Regions from separate parts of the Bradyrhizobium sp. UFLA05-89 genome, predicted to be linked through region 2. Evidence: predicted binding sites of a transcription regulator. Region 2 holds the regulator's gene; the other holds the start of a gene.

Region 1 (9,425 bases), on a different contig from region 2:
GCGAACAGATCGATCCGTCCTTCGGCGAGCCATTGGCCGATCTCGTCCTCCGCGTCGAGATTGTAGGTCTCGTGCCGCAGATGGAAGCGGGTATCGGCGGCAAATTGCGGCCGCAAGCGTTCGATCGCCACCAGCAGGCGCCGTGCATTGTCGCCAGAGCGCAGGCCCGGCTCCCACGACCAGGTCGTGCCGTGGAAGACGGTGGTGATGCCGTTGCTGATCACCTGCCGGTCGCTGTCGGCGAGCGCCACGTCGATCGGGAAGTCGACGCCAGGGCGCGGCATCATCTGCCGCTCGAAGGCATCGCCATGCAGGTCGACGATGCCCGGCAAGACCAAAAGACTCCGGGCGTCGATCGCAAGTGGCGCACGTGCGCGGCCGCGATCGATTGCTGCAATTTCCTGCCCGGACAGGACGAGTGAGGTTTCGACGATCTCCGAGCCGATCAGTGCCCGGCCGCCTTCAAGATAAATTTCAGTCACGCGGGGATGCTTCGCTTGCTGGGAGAGGACTGGTTGGCAACGATCCGTGCTTCGTACTTTGCGAGGAAATCTTCAATCCCAAGCTTGCGGAAATCAGGCAAGGCCTCACGCAAGCTTTCGTGATGCCAGTCCCACCAGGCGAGCCTTGCCAGGCGGTCGGCGATCTCGTCGGAGAACCGCCGTCGGACCGGACGGGCCGGATTGCCGGCGACGATGGTGTAGGCGGGGACGTCCTTGGTGACGATGGCGCCTGCGGCTACCACGGCGCCGGTGCCGATATTGCGGCCTGGCAGCACGATCGCGCCATGGCCGATCCAGACATCATGACCGATGTAAACGTGATGCTGGCGCCGCCAGTCGAAGAACTCGGCCTCGTCGCTCTCGCCCGGAAAGTAGGCACTCGCACGATAGGTGAAATGCGCCTGGCTGGCGCGTTGCATCGGGTGATTGCCAGGATTGATACGCGTCATCGCTGCGATCGAGCAGAATTTTCCAATCGTCGTGTAGGTGATCTGCGAATCGTTCACGACGTAGGAATAGTCGCCCATCGTCACCTCGTGCAGGATCGTGCGCGCGCCGACCTCGCAATAGGCGCCGAGCTTGATCTCGTGAAGCTTGGCCGTGGAATCGATGGTCGGTTGGACCGAAAGCGCTTTGGCGACCATGATGCGTCCGTCAACGGGAGAGGGGCGTTCGTCTTCGAGCGCCTTGATGACGATGTCATGACGAAGAGATGACGGGGGATGGCGTGCGTAGCATCGCCGCACTGCCCTGCCCCTGTCACACAAATGTAAAGCGGCGGCGTTAGCGGTTGGGCCCAGCTAGTTGGGAGCTCCTGCATGCTGGTGCTTGAAGGTCTGACGTGCCGCTTCGGCACAAAAGCCGCGGTGGACAGTGCTTCGTTTGAGGTTGCTCCCGGCGGCTTTGTCGGCGTGATCGGCCGCTCGGGCGCCGGCAAGTCGACCTTGCTGCGGACCATCAACCGCCTGGTGACGCCTACGGAGGGGCGCATCCTGTTCGACGGCGTCGACGTCACCGCGCTGCGCGGCAAGGAGCTGCGGCAATGGCGCGCCCGCGCCGCGATGATCTTCCAGCAGTTCAATCTCGTCGGCCGCCTCGACGTGCTCACCAACGTGCTGATGGGCCGCCTTGCCGCGATGCCGGCCTGGCGCTCGCTGACGCAGGCCTGGCTAGAGGAGGACAGGGCGCTGGCGATGTCGGCGCTCGAGCAGTTCGACATGGCCTCGCTCGCGGCGCAGCGCACCGACCAGCTTTCCGGCGGCCAGCAGCAGCGCGTCGCGATCGCTCGCGCACTGGTGCAGCAGCCTGATCTCATCCTCGCCGACGAGCCGATCGCCTCGCTCGACCCGCGCAACACGAAAATCGTGATGGATGCGCTGCTGCGCATCAACAAGCATTTCGGCATCACCGTGATCTGCAACCTGCATTCGCTCGATCTGGCGCGCAGCTATTGCGACCGTCTGATCGGCATGGCGGCGGGCCGCGTGGTGTTCGACGGCGCGCCGTCGGCGCTCACCGAGCACGTCGCGCGTGAGCTCTACGATCTCGAAGCCAGCGAAGTCATGGGTGGCGTGCCACTGCCGGCGCCCGAAGCCGTTCCAGCGCTCGGCAGCGCTGCCGCCGCCTGAGCCCCGACCCAAGTTTTTGCGTTTACCGCGTCCAACCGATCAAGAGGGTATCATGATCACTCGTCGCATCGTACTTGCCGGCGCCGCCGCGCTGGCCTTCACCGTATCTGCGTCTGCCGAAGACTGGAAAGCGAAATATCCGGAGCTGACATTTGCCGTTGTCCCGGCCGAGAACGCCTCGGGCGTCACCGAACGCTGGGCTCCGTTCATGACCTACCTCTCGAAGGAACTCGGCGTAAAGGTCACGCTGCGGATCGCCAATGACTACGCCGCCGTGATCGAAGGTCAGCGTGCCGGCAACATCCAGATCGCAAGTTATGGGTCGGCCTCGTTTGCGCGCGCCCGGCTGACCGGCGTCAAGACGGACGCCTTTGCGAGCGATCTGAACGCGGATGGCGGCACGGGCTATTATTCGGTGTTCTTCGTCAAGGCGAACAGCCCCTACAAGAGCATTGACGAGCTGAAGGGCAAGAACCTCGGCCTGGTCGATCCGAATTCGACCTCAGGCAACAACGTGCCGCGCTTCGAGCTCGACAAGATGGGCATCGCGGATGTCGACACGTATTTCAGCAAGGTCGTCTTCACCGGCAGCCATGAGAATGCGATCCTTGCCTTGGCGCAGGGCACGGTCGATGTTGCCGCCAACCAATGGACCAGCGACGACGATTCCACCCTGGCGCAGATGCTGACCAAGGGCATGCTGAAGAACGCCGACGGCTCGCCGATGAAGAAGGACGATTTCCGCATCATTCACAAGTCGGCGCCGATCATTGGCCCTTCGATGTACGCCTATAGCTCCGACCTCCCCGATGACCTGAAGGCTGCGATCGCCAAGGCATTCTTCGACTCGCCCACCAAGGACAAGGCTGCGTTCGATCGGCTCTCGGACGGCCAGAAAAAGGGTTTTCATCCCGCGACCACCAAGGATTGGGATGGCACGATCGAGCTGATCAAGTTCGTCGACGCGCTACGCAAGAAGAAGGCGTCCTGATATTCGGGACGACGCACTGGAGCCGGGTCAATCGACCCGGCTCTTCTTTATGACCGGCTGGTGATCCCAACCACATGACGATCGCGGTCTCGATCCTCCCCGAGCACCAACTTGCTGCACTGAATGCCGCTTATGGCCAGGCGGTGGCGCGCAAGCGGCTGCGGCTTCTGCTGGGAACGGCGCTGTTCACCGTCGCGCTGCTGATTGCAGCGATCGGGGCCGAGGTGAACGTCCGGACGCTCTTCACCTATTTCGGCAATTTCGTCAGCTATTTCGATCGCATCCTCACGCTCGAAAATGGCCAGCGCGTCTGGACCGACGTCGGTGAATGGCTGTGGGGCTGGCGCAAATGGCTGAAGATGTTGGGTGAGACGCTGCTGATCAGCTATGTCGGCACGCTGATCGGCGCGGTCTGTGCCTTCTGCCTGAATTTTTTCGCCGCGGAGAACACGTCGCCGGCGCCCTGGCTGCGCTTCACGGTTCGCCGCCTGCTCGAATTCGCCCGCACCGTGCCGGGCATCGTGTTTGCGCTGATCTTCGTCATGGCCTTCGGGCTCGGGCCGATGGCCGGCGTGCTGGCGATCGCCATTCACTCAACCGGCGCGCTCGGCAAGCTGTTCGCCGAGATCGTAGAGAATGCCGACATGAAGCCGGTCGAAGGCGTGCGCTCGACCGGCGCGAGCTGGCTCTCGTGCATGCGCTTTGCCGTGCTGCCGCAGGTCTCGGCCGGCTATGTCAGCTACGCGCTGCTGCGCTTCGAGATCAACGTCCGCGAATCCTCGGTGATGGGTTTCGTCGGTGCCGGTGGCGTCGGCCAGGAGCTCGTGGTCGCGATCCGAAAATTCTACTACTCCGACGTCAGCGCGATCCTGCTGATGATCGTGCTCACGATCTTCGTCATCGACATCACGACTGGCTGGTTGCGTGCGCGGCTGTTCGGCAGGGATGCACGGTCATGAAGCAGTTCGAGAAGCCCGACACCGCAGCGCTGCGGACGAAATATCCCGAGGCCTTCGAGCGGCCGGCGGCCGCGCGTCTGGCGATGCCGGCGATGATTGTGGCCGCGCTCGCCGTCTTTATCTTCGGCCTGCAGGATCTCGGCTTCGAACCGGCGAAGTTCATCGCGGGCCTCAAGCAGCTCGGCTGGATCACCATGATGATGATCCCGCCCGATCCCGGAACGTCGTTGCCGCTCTATCTGAAGGCGCTCGGCGAGACGCTGTCGATCGCGCTGCTCGGCACAACGCTGGCCGCAACGCTGGCGCTGCCCGTTTCCCTGCTCGCGGCGCGCAACATCGTGCCGCCGAACATCATCCGCTTTCCGGTGCGCCGCTTCCTCGACTCGATCCGCGGCGTCGATACGCTGATCTGGGCGCTGGTCTGGATCAATGTCGTCGGGCTCGGGCCGTTCGCCGGCGTGCTCGCGATCATGGTCTCGGACTTCGGCGCGCTCGGTAAGTTGTTTTCGGAGGCGATCGAGGCGGCCGACAAGAAGCAGGTCGAGGGCATCAGGGCGTCAGGGGGCAACGCCTTGCATGAGATCCGCTTCGGCCTGATGCCGCAGGTGCTGCCGGTCATCGCCGGCCAGGTGCTCTACTTCATCGAATCGAACACGCGCTCGGCCAGCATCATCGGCATCGTCGGTGCCGGCGGCATCGGGCTTCAGCTCGCCGAGCAGATCCGCGTGCTGGAATGGCAGAAGGTGTCGTTCCTCGTGCTCATGATCCTGGTCGCTGTCGCCGCGATCGATTTCATCTCCGGCAAGCTGCGCTTTGCCATCATCGGCAGGCGGGCTGTGGCATAGAGCGGCTGCTCTCGTAGGGTGGGCAAAGCAAAGCGTGCCCACCGCTTCTGTCGCGACCTCGGAGAGAGGGTGGGCACGGCGCAAGTGCGCCTTTGTCCACCCTACGATTCCACCAAGAACTCCACCCGCTCCGCCGCAAATCGCGAGCGTTTCGTCACCAGCGGCTTGCCGTCCGGATCGAGGTCGGTGGAATCGACCACCAGGATCGGGCGTCCGAGCGCGAGATCGAGCCGCGCGGCGTCGGTCGCGTCGACGATGCCGGCGGTGATCCGGGTCGAGCCGCGGCGGTAGTCGCGGACGCCGTAATGCGCGAGCAGCTTTGTCATCGAGCGTGTGGCGGCGAATACCGCGCCCGCATCAGGAAAGAGTTCGGCTGATAGCCAGGACGTCGAGACGCAGATCGGCGTGCGGTCCGCCAAGCGCACGGATTCGATCCGGACCAGCCGCGCCCCGGTCTTCACGCCGAGCTCCCGCGCGAGCTCCCGGCTCGCCACGTCCTCCGACGCCTCGATCAACTGTCCGCGCGGCTCGCGGCCGCCGGCGCCGACGATCTCCGAGAAGCGCGTACGCGAGCGCAGTGGATAGGCGAGCTTCTGCGCCTCGACATAGGTGCCGCTGCCACGCTCGGCGCGCACCAGGCCGCGCTCGGCAAGGGCCGCCAGCGCGCGCCGCACCGTATGGCGGTTCACACGATAGGTCTCGGCGATCTCCATCTCGCCCGGCAGCTTCTCGCCGGCCGCGAAGCGGCCGTCGGCGATGCCGCGCTCGATGCCGTCGGCGACCAGGCGCCACAGCGCGACGCCGGAAGAGGCGGTGTCCTGAAGGCTCATAATGGGGAACAGCCTATCCCGAAAATCATACGGTTGTCACGAAACAGTCATGGCGCTTCCTTATCAAGTTGTCTATTATCATAGACAACTTGAATTCGGCAAGCCTGGTGGAATGACGTGACCCCGCAAGACAGCCTCACGACGCGGCGCAAGGCGGCGATGGCCGTGCTGGCGCACGCCGAACCCGGCGACATCGCCGAGCGTCTCAGCACAATCGCGCTGCCGCAACACGACGACCTGCGCGCGCCAGAGAACGGCCTGGTGATGCTGCGCGGCCGCGTCGGTGGCGACGGTGCGCCGTTCAACCTGGGCGAAGCCACCGTGTCGCGCGCCGCGGTGCGGCTTGCGAGCGGCGAGGTCGGTTTCGGCTATACGCTCGGCCGCGACGGTGAGAAGGCCAGGCTGATCGCGCTCTGCGACGCGCTCGTGCAGTCGGTAGAATTTGGTGCCCTCGTCGAACGTGAGGTCGTCGCGCCGCTGCGCGCGGACCTGCACGCGCGGCAGGCGCAGCGCGGCGCGCAGACGGCCGCAACGAAGGTTGATTTCTACACCATGGTGCGCGGTGAGGGGTGAGGCCATGACCACGATTGCGGAGCTGCCGCCGGGTTTCGCCGACAAGGTGTTGTCGGCGCAATCGACCTTTCGTTCGGTCATGGACGCGATGGCGCGGCCGGGCTCGGTCCAGCGCATCGTGCCGGTCGCAGGCACGCCCGGTCCCATGATGCGCGGGACCGCGGCGATCGCGCTCACATTGTTCGACCACGATACGCCGCTCTGGCTCGATGCGCGAATGTCGGAGAACTCCGACGTCCCAAAATGGCTGAAATTCCATACCGGCGCGCCGGTGATCCAGGATGCTTCGGTCGCGAGCTTTGCGCTGATCGCCGACGGTGCCATGCTTCCTTCACTCGAGCGATTTGCGCTCGGAAGTAACGAATATCCGGATCGCTCGACCACGGTGATCCTGCAAGTGGAGAGCCTCGACGCAGGGGGCGCCTTCGAGCTTCGTGGCCCGGGTATCGACGGCGTGACGACGCTTCACGTAGCAATCAGGCCGGCCGACCTCTTCGTGCGCCTACGCATCAACGAGGCGCTGTTTCCGCGTGGCATCGACGTGGTGTTGGTCGCCGACGACGCCGTGGTTGCGATCCCCCGTACCACGTGTGTCGCGAACAAGGGGAGCCAGTAGCATGTATGTCGCAGTCAAAGGTGGCGAACGTGCCATCGAGAACGCCCATCGCCTGCTCGCGCATGCGCGGCGTGGCGACCAGAGCGTACCCGAAATTTCGCTCGACCAGATTTCCGAGCAGCTCGGTCTTGCCGTCGATCGCGTCATGAGCGAAGGCTCGCTCTATGACCGCGAGCTTGCGGCGCTCGCCATCAAGCAGGCGCGCGGCGATCTGATCGAGGCAATCTTTTTGGTCCGCGCCTTTCGTGCCACCCTGCCGCGCCTTGGCGCAAGCGAGCCGGTCGATACCGGTGCCATGCGGGTGCAGCGGCGGGTGTCTTCGACCTTCAACGATATTCCGGGCGGCCAGATTCTCGGGCCGACCTTCGACTACACGCACCGCCTGCTCGATCCGACGCTCGCCGAGGGATTTGTGCCCGAGGCGCCGGCGACGGCAGAGGCGTCGACCGCGGCCACGCCGCGCGTGACGGACATCCTGGGCCGCGACGGGCTGATCGAGGCCTCGCCGCAAGCTGAAGACGGCGCGAGCGTCGGGGATCTCACGCGCGAGCCGCTGAATTTTCCGGCCGACCGCGACCTGCGCCTGCAGAATCTCGCGCGTGGCGACGAAGGTTTTCTGCTGGCGATGGGCTACTCGACGCAGCGCGGCTACGGCCGTAACCATCCCTTCGCCGGCGAGATTCGCTTTGGCGAGGTCGAGGTCGATTTCTTCGCCGAGGACGTCGGTTTTGCCGTGCCGCTCGGCGCCATCGAGCTCACCGAATGCCAGATGGTCAACCAATTCAAGGGCTCGGCCACGGAAGCGCCGTGCTTCACCCGCGGCTATGGCCTCGCCTTCGGCCAGAGCGAGCGCAAGACCATGTCGATGGCGCTGGTCGATCGCGCGCTTCGCGCACGCGATCTCGGCGAGGAGGTGCTTGCGCCCGCGCAGGACGAGGAATTCGTGATGTCGCATTCCGACAACGTCCAGGCGACTGGCTTCGTCGAGCATCTAAAGCTGCCTCATTATGTCGACTTCCAGTCCGAGCTCGGCTTGCTGCGCAAGCTGCGGCAGGAATTTGCCGAGGCCAATGACGTCGAGGCGATGAAGGAGGCTGCGGAATGAACGCGCCTGCCTACAACTTCGCCTATCTCGACGAGCAGACCAAGCGGATGATCCGCCGCGCGATTCTGAAGGCCATTGCGATACCCGGCTATCAGGTCCCGTTCGCCAGCCGCGAAATGCCGATGCCCTATGGCTGGGGCACCGGCGGCGTGCAGGTCACGGCCGCGATTCTCGGACCGGATGACGTGCTGAAGGTGATCGATCAGGGCTCCGACGACACCACCAACGCGATCTCGATCCGGAAATTCTTCGCCAAGACCGCCGGCGTCGCCACGACGACCGCGACGGAAGTGGCAACCGTGATCCAGACTCGTCACCGCATCCCGGAGACGGCGCTCGGGCCGAACCAGGTGCTCGTCTATCAGGTGCCGATCCCCGAACCCCTGCGCTTCCTCGAGCCACGCGAGACCGAGACGCGCCGCATGCATGCGCTCGCCGAATACGGCCTGATGCACGTCAAGCTCTATGAGGACATCGCGCGGTTCGGACATATCGCGACCGCCTACGCCTATCCGGTGAAGGTGAACGCGCGCTACGTGATGGACCCGTCACCGACGCCGAAATTCGACAATCCCAAGATGGACAATTGCCCGGCGCTGCAGCTCTTCGGCGCCGGTCGCGAAAAGCGCATCTATGCGATCCCGCCTTACACCCAGGTGGTGTCGCTCGATTTCGAGGATCATCCGTTCGAGCCCTATCGCTTCAACGCGCCCTGCGCGCTGTGCGGCGCCGAGAATTCGTATCTCGACGAGATCGTCACCGACGACAAGGGCGGCCGCATGTTCGTGTGCTCCGACACCGATTTCTGCGAGGAACGTCAGGCAGCCGGCCATCACGGCAGCCTGAGCGCCGCGCCGTACAAGGAGAAGGCGCAGGGGGAATCAAATGGCTGAGCCTGTGCCTGAGAACGATCAGCCGCTGCTGGTCGCGGAAGCCTTGAGCAAATCCTACGGCAAAATCGCGGCCTGTCGCGACGTCTCCTTCGCGCTCTATCCCGGCGAGGTGCTGGCGATCGTCGGCGAATCCGGCTCCGGCAAGTCGACGCTGCTCCAGCTCCTGTCGGGCCAGCTGTCCGCGAGCGGTGGGCGCGTCGCCTACCGGATGCGCGATGGCGTGACACGCGATCTTGCAACGCTGGGCGAGGCCGAGCGGCGTTTCCTGTTCCGCACCGATTGGGGCTTTGTGCACCAGGATCCCGCGCAGGGCCTGCGCATGGCGGTCTCCGCCGGCGCCAATGTCGGCGAACGACTGATGGCCGTAGGATGGAATCACTACGGCCGCATCCGCGACACCGCCTCGAGCTGGCTGGAGCGCGTCGAGATCGACGTCGCACGGATCGACGATGCACCGCGCACCTATTCCGGCGGCATGCGCC
Region 2 (9,425 bases):
CTTGTCCGGGACGACGACCGAACATGAGGCGAAAGCAACTCCATACTGCCGTCGTCACGGATTTCTCACTATCGTCCGCCGGACGACGACCAATCACTTCACCGCGTCAAAGCACCAGGCCAAGATACCCTTCTGCGCGTGCAGGCGGTTTTCGGCCTCGTCGAACACGACGGACTGCGGGCCATCGATCACCTCGTCGGTGACCTCTTCGCCGCGATGGGCGGGCAGGCAATGCATGAACAGCGCATCGGGCTTGGCCAGCGACATCAGCTTGGCGTTGACCTGGTAGGGCTTGAGCACGTTGTGACGGTGCTCGCCTTCCTTGTCGCCCATCGAGACCCAGGTATCGGTGACGACACAATCGGCGCCGCGGACAGCGGCTTCCGGATCGGTGCCCAGCATGATCGGGGCGCCCGTCGCCTTGACCCAGTCGCGCATCGCCTTCTTCGGCGCGAGCTCCGGCGGGGTGGCGACATTGAGGTTGAACTTGAAGCGCTCGGCGGCATGCGCCCAGGAGGCGAGCACGTTGTTGTCATCGCCGGTCCAGGCCACCGTCTTGCCCTCGATCGGCCCGCGATGCTCCTCATAGGTCATGAGGTCGGCCATCACCTGGCACGGATGCGAGCGCCGCGTCAGCCCGTTGATGACAGGCACAGTCGCGTGCGCTGCGAGCTCGAGCAGTGCATCGTGATTGAGGATGCGGATCATGATGGCATCGACATAGCGCGACAGTACGCGCGCGGTGTCGGCGATGGTCTCGCCGCGGCCGAGCTGCATCTCGGCACCGGTGAGCATGATGGGCTCGCCGCCGAGCTGGCGCATGGCGACATCGAACGACACCCGCGTCCGCGTCGACGGACGCTCGAAGATCATCGCCAGCGTCTTGCCCTCGAGCGGCTTGACCGGCTGATGCGCCTTCTGCTTCGCCTTCATGGCGGAGGAGGCGGCGAGCATGCTCTTGAGCTCGGACAGCGGCAGCTCGTTGATGTCCAGGAAGTGCTTGGGCGTCTTGCTCATCAGCTTGCCGCCGGCGTCTTGAGAGTGGATTCGATCGCGGTGCAGGCACGCTCGAGCCGCGCGACGCCCTCCTCGATCTCCGCCTCGGTGACGATCAAGGGCGGCAGGAAGCGCACCACATTGTCGCCCGCGCCGACGGTGAGCAGCTTTTCGTTGCGCAGCGCCGTGACGAGATCGCCCGAGGGCACCACGGCCTTGACGCCAATCAACAGCCCCTCGCCGCGCACCTCGCTGACGACATCAGGATGGCGGTCGATCACGGAGGCGAGCTTCTGCTTGAGCAGCAGCGACATCTTCTGCACGTGATCGAAGAAGCCGGGCTTGAGCATCACGTCGAGCACGGCGTTCGCCGCGGACACGGCGAGCGGATTGCCTCCGAAGGTCGAGCCGTGCGAGCCGGGCGTCATGCCGGAGGCCGCCTCGGCGGTCGCAAGGCACGCGCCGATCGGAAAGCCGCCGCCAAGCGCTTTCGCCAGCGACATCACGTCAGGGGTCACGCCGAGGCGGCGATGTGCAAAGAGTTCGCCGGTGCGGCCCATGCCGGTCTGCACCTCGTCGAAGGCGAGCAGCAGGCCATGCTCGTCGCAGAGCTGGCGCAGCGCGCGATAGAAGGCGGGAGACGCCGAGCGCACGCCGCCCTCGCCCTGGATCGGCTCGATCAGGATGCCTGCGGTCTGTGGGCCGATCGCCTTCTTGACGGCTTCCAGGTCATCATGCGGCACTTGGTCGAAGCCGTCCATCGGCGGACCGAAGCCTTCGAGATATTTTGCAGACCCCGTAGCGGCGAGCGTTGCCAGCGTGCGGCCATGGAAAGCGCCCTCGAAAGTGATCATGCGGTAGCGCTCGGGATGGCCCTTGGTGGCATGATAGCGGCGCACCACCTTGATCACGCATTCCATCGCCTCGGCGCCGGAATTGCAGAAGAACACGAAGTCCGCAAAGCTCTCGTTGCAGAGCCTGACCGCGAGCTTCTCACCGTCCGGGCTCTGGAACAGGTTCGACATGTGCCAGAGCTTTGTCGCCTGCTCCTGCAGAGCCCCGACCAGATGCGGATGCGCGTGACCGAGCGCATTCACGGCGACGCCCGACGTGAAATCGAGATAGCGCTCTCCATTGGTTGCGACCAGCCAGCAGCCTTCGCCGCGCTCGAAGCCGAGCTCGGCCCTGGCGAAAACGGGAAGCAGATGCGTCGCGGCGCTCTTGGTCATGGCGGTCACTTGGATGTTGGGGCCGGCTGAGGCTGCCTTGCGCAGCGCATCATTGACCTGCCCGGAAAACGAAACGTGCCGCCTTTTAAGGGCGGCACGTGTCACCATTTTATGCTTGGAAAAACCGCTGTCAATGCCGCCAGAAGGCCCTGCAAGGCGCCTGACCCGTAGTCTTGCGGTGGCGATTTTGAGTTCTTTTAGCGACGGAACATGTGGACGCGGAGCCGCAGACTCTTGCGCGGGAGTCACGCCATATTGTAGCGTTTACCGTGTCAGATACGACATCTCGTGCAGCAGTTCTGATCCTCTTAGTCCTCATGTACCGGCGTAACGTTCAGGTGCGTTTTTCGCGCCCGGCGAGCCTTAAGGGATTCTGGGGGCACGGGTTTTTCGAGGCTTAGACATCGCCACGCGGCCCCAAGGATTGGCAGGCGCGCGGCGAAGGGAAGGGTGCAATGACGGTTTTGACCTGGTCCGACGATCGCGTCGAGCAATTGAAAAAGCTCTGGGAAGCCGGGCTTTCGGCCAGCCAGATCGCTGCCGAGCTCGGGAATGTGACGCGCAACGCCGTAATCGGCAAGGTGCACCGGCTGGGCCTGTCCGGTCGCGCCAAGAGCCCGTCCTCGGCGGCTCCCCGGCCCCGCAAGGCGCGCCCCGCACAGCACATGATGCGGGTGAGCCGCCCGATCTCGCGCGGCAACACCGCCCTCGCCCAGGCCTTCGAGGTCGAGGTCGAGCCCGATCCGATCACCTACGACAACGTCGTTCCGATGAGCCAGCGCCTGTCGCTGCTCGAGCTCAACGAGGCGACCTGCCACTGGCCTGTCGGCGATCCCTCGAGCCCGGATTTCTTCTTCTGTGGCGGCAAGTCGCTCTCGGGCCTGCCCTACTGCGCGCAGCATTCGCGCGTCGCCTACCAGCCGGCGGCGGACCGCCGACGCGCACCGGCCAAGCCCGGCACGCGCTGAGGTCATCAGCGCGGGGGGCTGGCCGACGCGCAACGATGGTTCAACAAATTGGATGTCGTCCCTGCGAAAGCAGGGACCCATAATCCAGGGCGCAGTTATTGCGCGGGAAGATCACTCCGAGTCTTCGCCAAACCACTCCCCGTGGTTATGGGTCCCTGCTTTCGCAGGGACGACATCGGAGAATGTGGCGGCAGCCCGCTGGATCACCGCTGCCACCTGCAAACCTTAAGTCTGCTCCGCCTTCGCGAAACGATCGTCCAGCGCGTAGCCGGCGCCACGGACGGTGCGGATCGGGTCCTGCTCGCGGCCGAGATTGAGCAGCTTGCGCAGACGGCCGATGTGGACGTCGACGGTGCGCTCGTCGATATAGATGTCACGGCCCCAGACGCTGTCGAGCAGCTGTTCACGCGAGAACACCCGGCCGGGATGCTCCAGGAAGAACTCCAAGAGGCGATATTCGGTCGGGCCGAGGTCGATCGGCCGTCCGGAGCGCGCGACGCGACGCTTCTCGCGGTCGAGCTCGATGTCGCCGTAGGCGAGTATGGTCGCAAGCCGCTCGGGGCTTGCACGCCGGAGCAGGCCTTTCACGCGCGCGAGCAACTCAGGTACCGAGAACGGCTTGACGATGTAGTCGTCGGCGCCGGTCGCAAGCCCCCGCACCCGCTCGCTCTCCTCGCCGCGTGCCGTGAGCATGATGATCGGCAGCTGCTTGGTCTCGGGCCTGGCGCGAAGCCTGCGGCACAGCTCAATGCCGGACAGGCCCGGCAGCATCCAGTCGAGCACGATCAGGTCGGGGATATGCTCCTTGAGGCGGGTGTCGGCGTCATCGCCGCGCATCACCGTCTCGACATCGTAGCCGTCGCCTTCGAGGTTGTAGCGCAATAGCTCGGTCAGCGCTTCCTCGTCCTCAACAACCAGAATGCGTGCGCCCATGGCGTCGTCGCTCCTTAAGTGTTCGGCACGGTCGTGGCGAAGGTCGTCATGTCGCCCTTCGGGCGCTTGTCGGCGATGGCCTGACCTTCGATCATGTAAAAAACGGTCTCGGCGATGTTGGTCGCATGGTCGCCGATCCGCTCGATGTTCTTGGCGCAGAACATCAAATGGATGCAGAACGAGATGTTGCGCGGATCCTCCATCATGTAGGTGAGGAGCTCGCGGAACAGCGAGGTGCAGATCGCGTCGACCTCCTCGTCGCCTTTCCACACCACCATCGCCGCCGGCAGGTCATGCGCGGCATAGGCGTCCAGCACCGACTTCACCTGCTGCTGCACGAGGTCGGTCATGTGTTCCAGGCCGCGGAACAGCTTTAGCGGATGGAAATCGGTCTCGAGCGCGGCGACGCGCTTGCCCATGTTCTTGGCAAGGTCGCCGATCCGCTCCAGATCGGTCGCGACGCGCATGGCGCCAACGATCTCGCGCAAGTCGACCGCCATCGGCTGGCGGCGCGCGATCGTGAGCACGGCGCGCTCCTCGATCTTCTTCTGGAGCGCGTCGATCTCGGCGTCGGTTGCCACCACGCGCTGGCCGAGCGCGACGTCACGGCGGATCAGCGCATCGACGGAATCGACGATCATGCGCTCGGCAAGGCCGCCCATCTCCGCAACGAGCCGCGTGAGCTCTTGCAGGTCGGTGTCGAAGGCCTTTGCGGTATGTTCAGAAGCCATTTCCTGTCTCCTCAGCCGAAGCGGCCGGTGATGTAGTCTTGGGTACGCCGGTCGCTGGGCGACGTGAAGATCTTGCTGGTCTCGTCGAACTCGATCAGCTCGCCGAGATACATGAAGGCGGTCTTGTCCGAGACGCGCGCCGCCTGCTGCATGTTGTGGGTGACGATCGCGATCGTGTAGTTCTCGGCGAGCTCCTGGATAAGCTCCTCGACCTTAGCGGTCGAGATCGGATCGAGCGCCGAGCAGGGCTCGTCGAACAGGATCACCTCGGGACGCACCGCCACGGTGCGGGCGATGCAGAGACGCTGCTGCTGGCCGCCGGAGAGCGACAGGCCGGAGGCGTTGAGCTTGTCCTTGACCTCGTTCCACAGCGCGCCGCCGCGCAGCGCCTTCTCGACGCGGACGTCCATCTCCGATTTGGAGATCTTCTCATAGAGGCGGATGCCGAAGGCGATGTTCTCGTAGATCGTCATCGGGAACGGCGTCGGCTTCTGGAACACCATGCCGACCCGGGCGCGCAGCAGGTTGAGGTCGAGCTTGGAGTCGAGGATGTTGGTCTGGTCCAGCATGAGCTGACCGGTGGCGCGCTGTCCCGGATAGAGATCGTACATCCGGTTGAAGATGCGCAGCAGGGTCGACTTGCCGCAGCCGGATGGGCCGATGAACGCCGTGACGCGATTGGTGCCGAGCGTCAGGTTGATGTTCTTCAGCGCGTGGTGCTCGCCATAATAGAAGTTGAGATTGCGCACCGTCACCTTGGCCGGAGCCTCGGGCAGCGTCGGAGACGCCTGACGCCCGGTGGAACTTACGGAAACGGACAGATCGCTCATTTTGCAGTCCTCTCGGCGCCAAGAATGCGCGCGCCAATGTTCAGGGCAAGCACGGTCAGGGTGATCAGCAGCGCCCCGCTCCAGGCCAACTGCTTCCAGTAGGCATAGGGGCTCTGCACGAAATTGTTGATGGTGACCGGCAGGTTCGCCATCGTCTTGTTCAGGCTGAGGCTGAAGAACTGGTTCGACAAGGCGGTGAACAGCAGCGGCGCGGTCTCGCCGGCGACGCGTGCGGTGGCGAGCAGCACGCCGGTGATGAGACCGGAGCGCGCCGCGCGGTAGGCGATCCGCTTGATCACCAGCGAACGCGGCAGCCCAAGAGCAGAAGCCGCCTCGCGTAGCGCGTTCGGCACCAGCAGCAGCATGTCCTCGGTGGTGCGCAGCACGACCGGGATCACGATGACGGCCAGCGCCAGCGCGCCGGCGATCGCCGAGAAGCCGCGCATCGGCACCACCACCGCACCATAGATGAACAGGCCGATGATGATGGAGGGTGCCGACAAGAGGATGTCGTTGATGAAGCGGATTACCGAGGTCAACTTGTCGTTGCGACCGTATTCGGCGAGATAGGTCCCGGCGAACAGGCCAAGCGGCGCGCCGATGCCGACGCCGATCACGGTCATGATGATCGAACCGATGATGGCGTTGCGCAGGCCGCCTTCGGTCGAGCCCGGAGGCGGAGTGTCCGCGACGAAGATCTGAAGGTTCAGACCGGTGAGGCCGTTGTAAAGCAAGGTGATCAGGATCAGCGCGAGCCAGGTGACGCCGAAGGCGGCGGCAGCGATGCAGAGACCACGGATGACGATGTCCTTGCGGCGGCGGCGTGCGTAGATCGGGTTCATGTTACTTCCCCGCCTTCTTTTCGAGACGCAGCAGCATCAGCCGCGCGCCGGCGAGCACGAAGAACGTCAGCACGAACAGCAGCAGGCCGAGCAGGATCAGGCCGGACTGATGCAGGCCGTCGCTTTCGGCGAACTCGCTGGCGATCGCCGCCGAGATGGTCGTGCCTGGGGCGAAGATCGACGACGAGATGCGGAAGGAGTTGCCGATGATGAAGGTCACCGCCATGGTCTCACCCAGCGCACGTCCGAGTGCCAGCATGACGCCGCCGATGATGCCGACGCGCGTGTAGGGGATCACCACGCTGCGCACGACTTCCCAGGTGGTGCAGCCGACGCCATAGGCGGCTTCCTTCAGGACCGGCGGCACGGTCTTGAACACGTCGACCGAGATCGAGGTGATGAAGGGAAGCACCATGATCGCGAGGATCAGCGAGGCGTTGAACAGGCTGAGATAGGACGGCGGGCCGGCGAAGATCGCGCCCAGCACCGGAACGCCGTCGAACAGCTTGATCATGAAGGGCTGGAAGGTGTTGGCCAGGAACGGACCCAGCACGAAGAAGCCCCACATGCCGTAGATGATCGAGGGAATGCCGGCGAGCAACTCGACCGCCATGCCGATCGGGCGGCGCAGCCATTGCGGGCAGAGCTCGGTGAGGAAGATCGCGATGCCGAGGCCGACGGGAATGGCGATCAGCATTGCGATGAAGGAGGTGACGAGCGTGCCGTAAATCGGCCCGAGCGCGCCGAGCACCGGCGGATCGGCAGAGGGCGCCCAACGTTGGGTCCACAGGAAGGCGAGGCCGTATTCCCTGATGGCCGGGAAGGCGCCGACGATCAGCGACACGATGATGCCGCCGAGGATCAGGAGGACCGAGATCGCGCTGAGCCGCGTGATCCAATAGAAGGTCATGTCGCCGAGCTTGAACGCGCTCAAGGCCTTGGCGCGATCATATGGTCCGGCGTCGTCGACGATATCGCTTTGAACGGCCATCTCTGCCACGCCGATCCCCTGTACCAATTTATCTACGCTTATTGTCGGTCTCGTGCCCCGGATGCGGCGCAGCGCGAAGCGGTGCGACGCTGATCCGGGGCCGAAGTTATTGCACCCAAAGTCTTCTGGGTCCCGGCTCAGCGGCGCGTCATTTCATGCCGTACCGCGTCCGGGAGACGAGAGCCGCTGCGATCAGCTCTTGATCTCGGCAGCCCAGGTCTTCTCGATCAGCTGGACGACGCTGTCCGGCATCGGGATGTAGTCGAGCTCCTCGGCCGCCTTGCTGCCGTTCTTGAAGGCCCAGCGGAAGAACTTGATGGCTTCCTGCGAGGCCGCCTTGTCGGTGGCGTCCTTGTGCATCAGGATGAAGGTCGCCGCGGTGATCGGCCAGGACTTGTCGCCGGGCTGGTCGGTCAGGATGACGTAGTAGCCCGGAGCCTTGCCCCAGTCGGCGTTGGACGCGGCCGCCTGGAAGGCCTCGACGGTCGGCTGCACCGGCTTGCCGGCCTTGTTGACGAGACCGGTGTAGGTCAGCTTGTTCTGCTTGGCATAGGCGTACTCGACATAACCGATCGAGTTCTTGGTCTGGCTGATGTTGCCCGACACGCCCTCGTTGCCCTTGGCGCCGACACCGACCGGCCATTCGACGGCCGTGCCCTCACCGACCTTGCTCTTCCAGTCCGCGCTGGCCTTGGAGAGGTAGTTGGTGAAGTTGAAGGTGGTGCCCGAACCGTCCGAGCGGCGGACCACGGTGATCGCGTCCGACGGCAGCTTCACGTTCGGATTGAGCTTCTTGATGGCAGCATCATCCCACTTGGTGATCTTGCCGAGGTAGATGTTGGCGAGGGTCTCGCCGTCGAAGGTCAGCTCGCCGGCCTTCACGCCCTCGATGTTGACCACGGGGACGATGGCGCCCATGACCATCGGCCACTGAACGAGGCCGTCCTTCTCGAGCTGCTCGGCCTTGAGTGGCGCATCGCTGGCGCCGAAGGTCACGGTCTTGGCCTGGATCTGCTTGATGCCGCCGCCGGAGCCTATCGACTGATAGTTCAGACCGTTGCCGGTCTCCTTTTTGTAGGCGTCAGCCCACTTCGAATAGATCGGGAACGGGAACGTCGCGCCGGCGCCGGTGATGTCGGCAGCGAAGGCCGACGTCGATGCGGCCACCAGGCCAGCAGCGACGATAGTTTTGATGAAATTCATGCTGGTCTCCATAGTGGGGAGCGAAGCGCCATGCGCGCCCGATCGCGCTCCCGCGCCGCCCCTTTAGGAGCGATCGGTAGTGCTTTTACGAAGGTTTCGTGACAGTCGGATGACAGGCTTAAGCGCCTGAGATAGCTGGATTTTCAGCTTGCAGCTGGGGGCTTGGCCTGGGGAAAACAGGCCGTGAAAGTGGCGCCCTGTTTGAGCACGCTTTCGATCAAAAGCCGGCCGCGGTGCCGGTTAACGATATGTTTCACCAGCGATAATCCGAGGCCCGTCCCGCCCTGCGAGCGACTGTCGCCGACGTCAACCCGGTAGAACCGCTCGGTCAGCCTTGGCAGGTGTTCCGGTGCAATTCCGGGGCCGAAGTCGCGCACCAGGACGCGGATTTCCGGCGAGCCGTCAGCCGCCGTGACCATGCCGAGCGAGACGATCACCCGCCCGCCCGAGGCGCCGTATTTCAGCGCGTTCTCGATCAGGTTCTCGAACAGCCGCAACAATTCCTCGCGGTCGCCCGCGATCATCACCGCCGTCTCCGGCAGATTGATCTCGACGTCCACCTGCCGCTCGCGCGCCAGCGGTTCGAGCCCATCAGCGACCTGGCGGATGATCGGCACGACATCGACCAGCGTGTCGGGCCGCACATGCGCCGACAATTCCACCCGCGAAAGCGACAACAGATCGTCGATCAGGCGCGCCATG

Evidence for each region. Region 2 encodes PhoB, which activates phosphate uptake and scavenging genes when phosphate is short. Its sites were predicted from a motif close to TGTCATNNANCTGTCAT; they were not measured.
Region 1: the regulator PhoB is predicted to act here: its motif matches at 5,791-5,807, upstream of phnF (phosphonate metabolism transcriptional regulator PhnF).

What each region holds. Positions count from the first base shown of each region.
Region 1 covers NZ_JBANBA010000026.1:12,187-21,611, reverse strand. Annotated here, with positions in the region: gene SO139_RS16060 (alpha-D-ribose 1-methylphosphonate 5-triphosphate diphosphatase) at 1-482, opposite strand, end outside; gene SO139_RS16055 (LbetaH domain-containing protein) at 479-1,147, opposite strand; gene phnC (phosphonate ABC transporter ATP-binding protein) at 1,322-2,131, shown strand; gene phnD (phosphonate ABC transporter substrate-binding protein) at 2,184-3,122, shown strand; gene phnE (phosphonate ABC transporter, permease protein PhnE) at 3,197-4,081, shown strand; gene phnE (phosphonate ABC transporter, permease protein PhnE) at 4,078-4,926, shown strand; gene phnF (phosphonate metabolism transcriptional regulator PhnF) at 5,028-5,756, opposite strand; gene phnG (phosphonate C-P lyase system protein PhnG) at 5,916-6,329, shown strand; gene phnH (phosphonate C-P lyase system protein PhnH) at 6,334-6,945, shown strand; gene SO139_RS16015 (carbon-phosphorus lyase complex subunit) at 6,947-8,050, shown strand; gene SO139_RS16010 (alpha-D-ribose 1-methylphosphonate 5-phosphate C-P-lyase PhnJ) at 8,047-8,943, shown strand; gene phnK (phosphonate C-P lyase system protein PhnK) at 8,936-9,425, shown strand, end outside.
Region 2 covers NZ_JBANBA010000016.1:90,071-99,495, reverse strand. Annotated here, with positions in the region: gene argF (ornithine carbamoyltransferase) at 94-1,017, opposite strand; gene SO139_RS11595 (aspartate aminotransferase family protein) at 1,017-2,225, opposite strand; gene SO139_RS11590 (GcrA family cell cycle regulator) at 2,681-3,193, shown strand; gene phoB (phosphate regulon transcriptional regulator PhoB) at 3,419-4,126, opposite strand; gene phoU (phosphate signaling complex protein PhoU) at 4,141-4,857, opposite strand; gene pstB (phosphate ABC transporter ATP-binding protein PstB) at 4,869-5,687, opposite strand; gene pstA (phosphate ABC transporter permease PstA) at 5,684-6,529, opposite strand; gene pstC (phosphate ABC transporter permease subunit PstC) at 6,531-7,520, opposite strand; gene pstS (phosphate ABC transporter substrate-binding protein PstS) at 7,713-8,723, opposite strand; gene SO139_RS11555 (ATP-binding protein) at 8,867-9,425, opposite strand, start outside.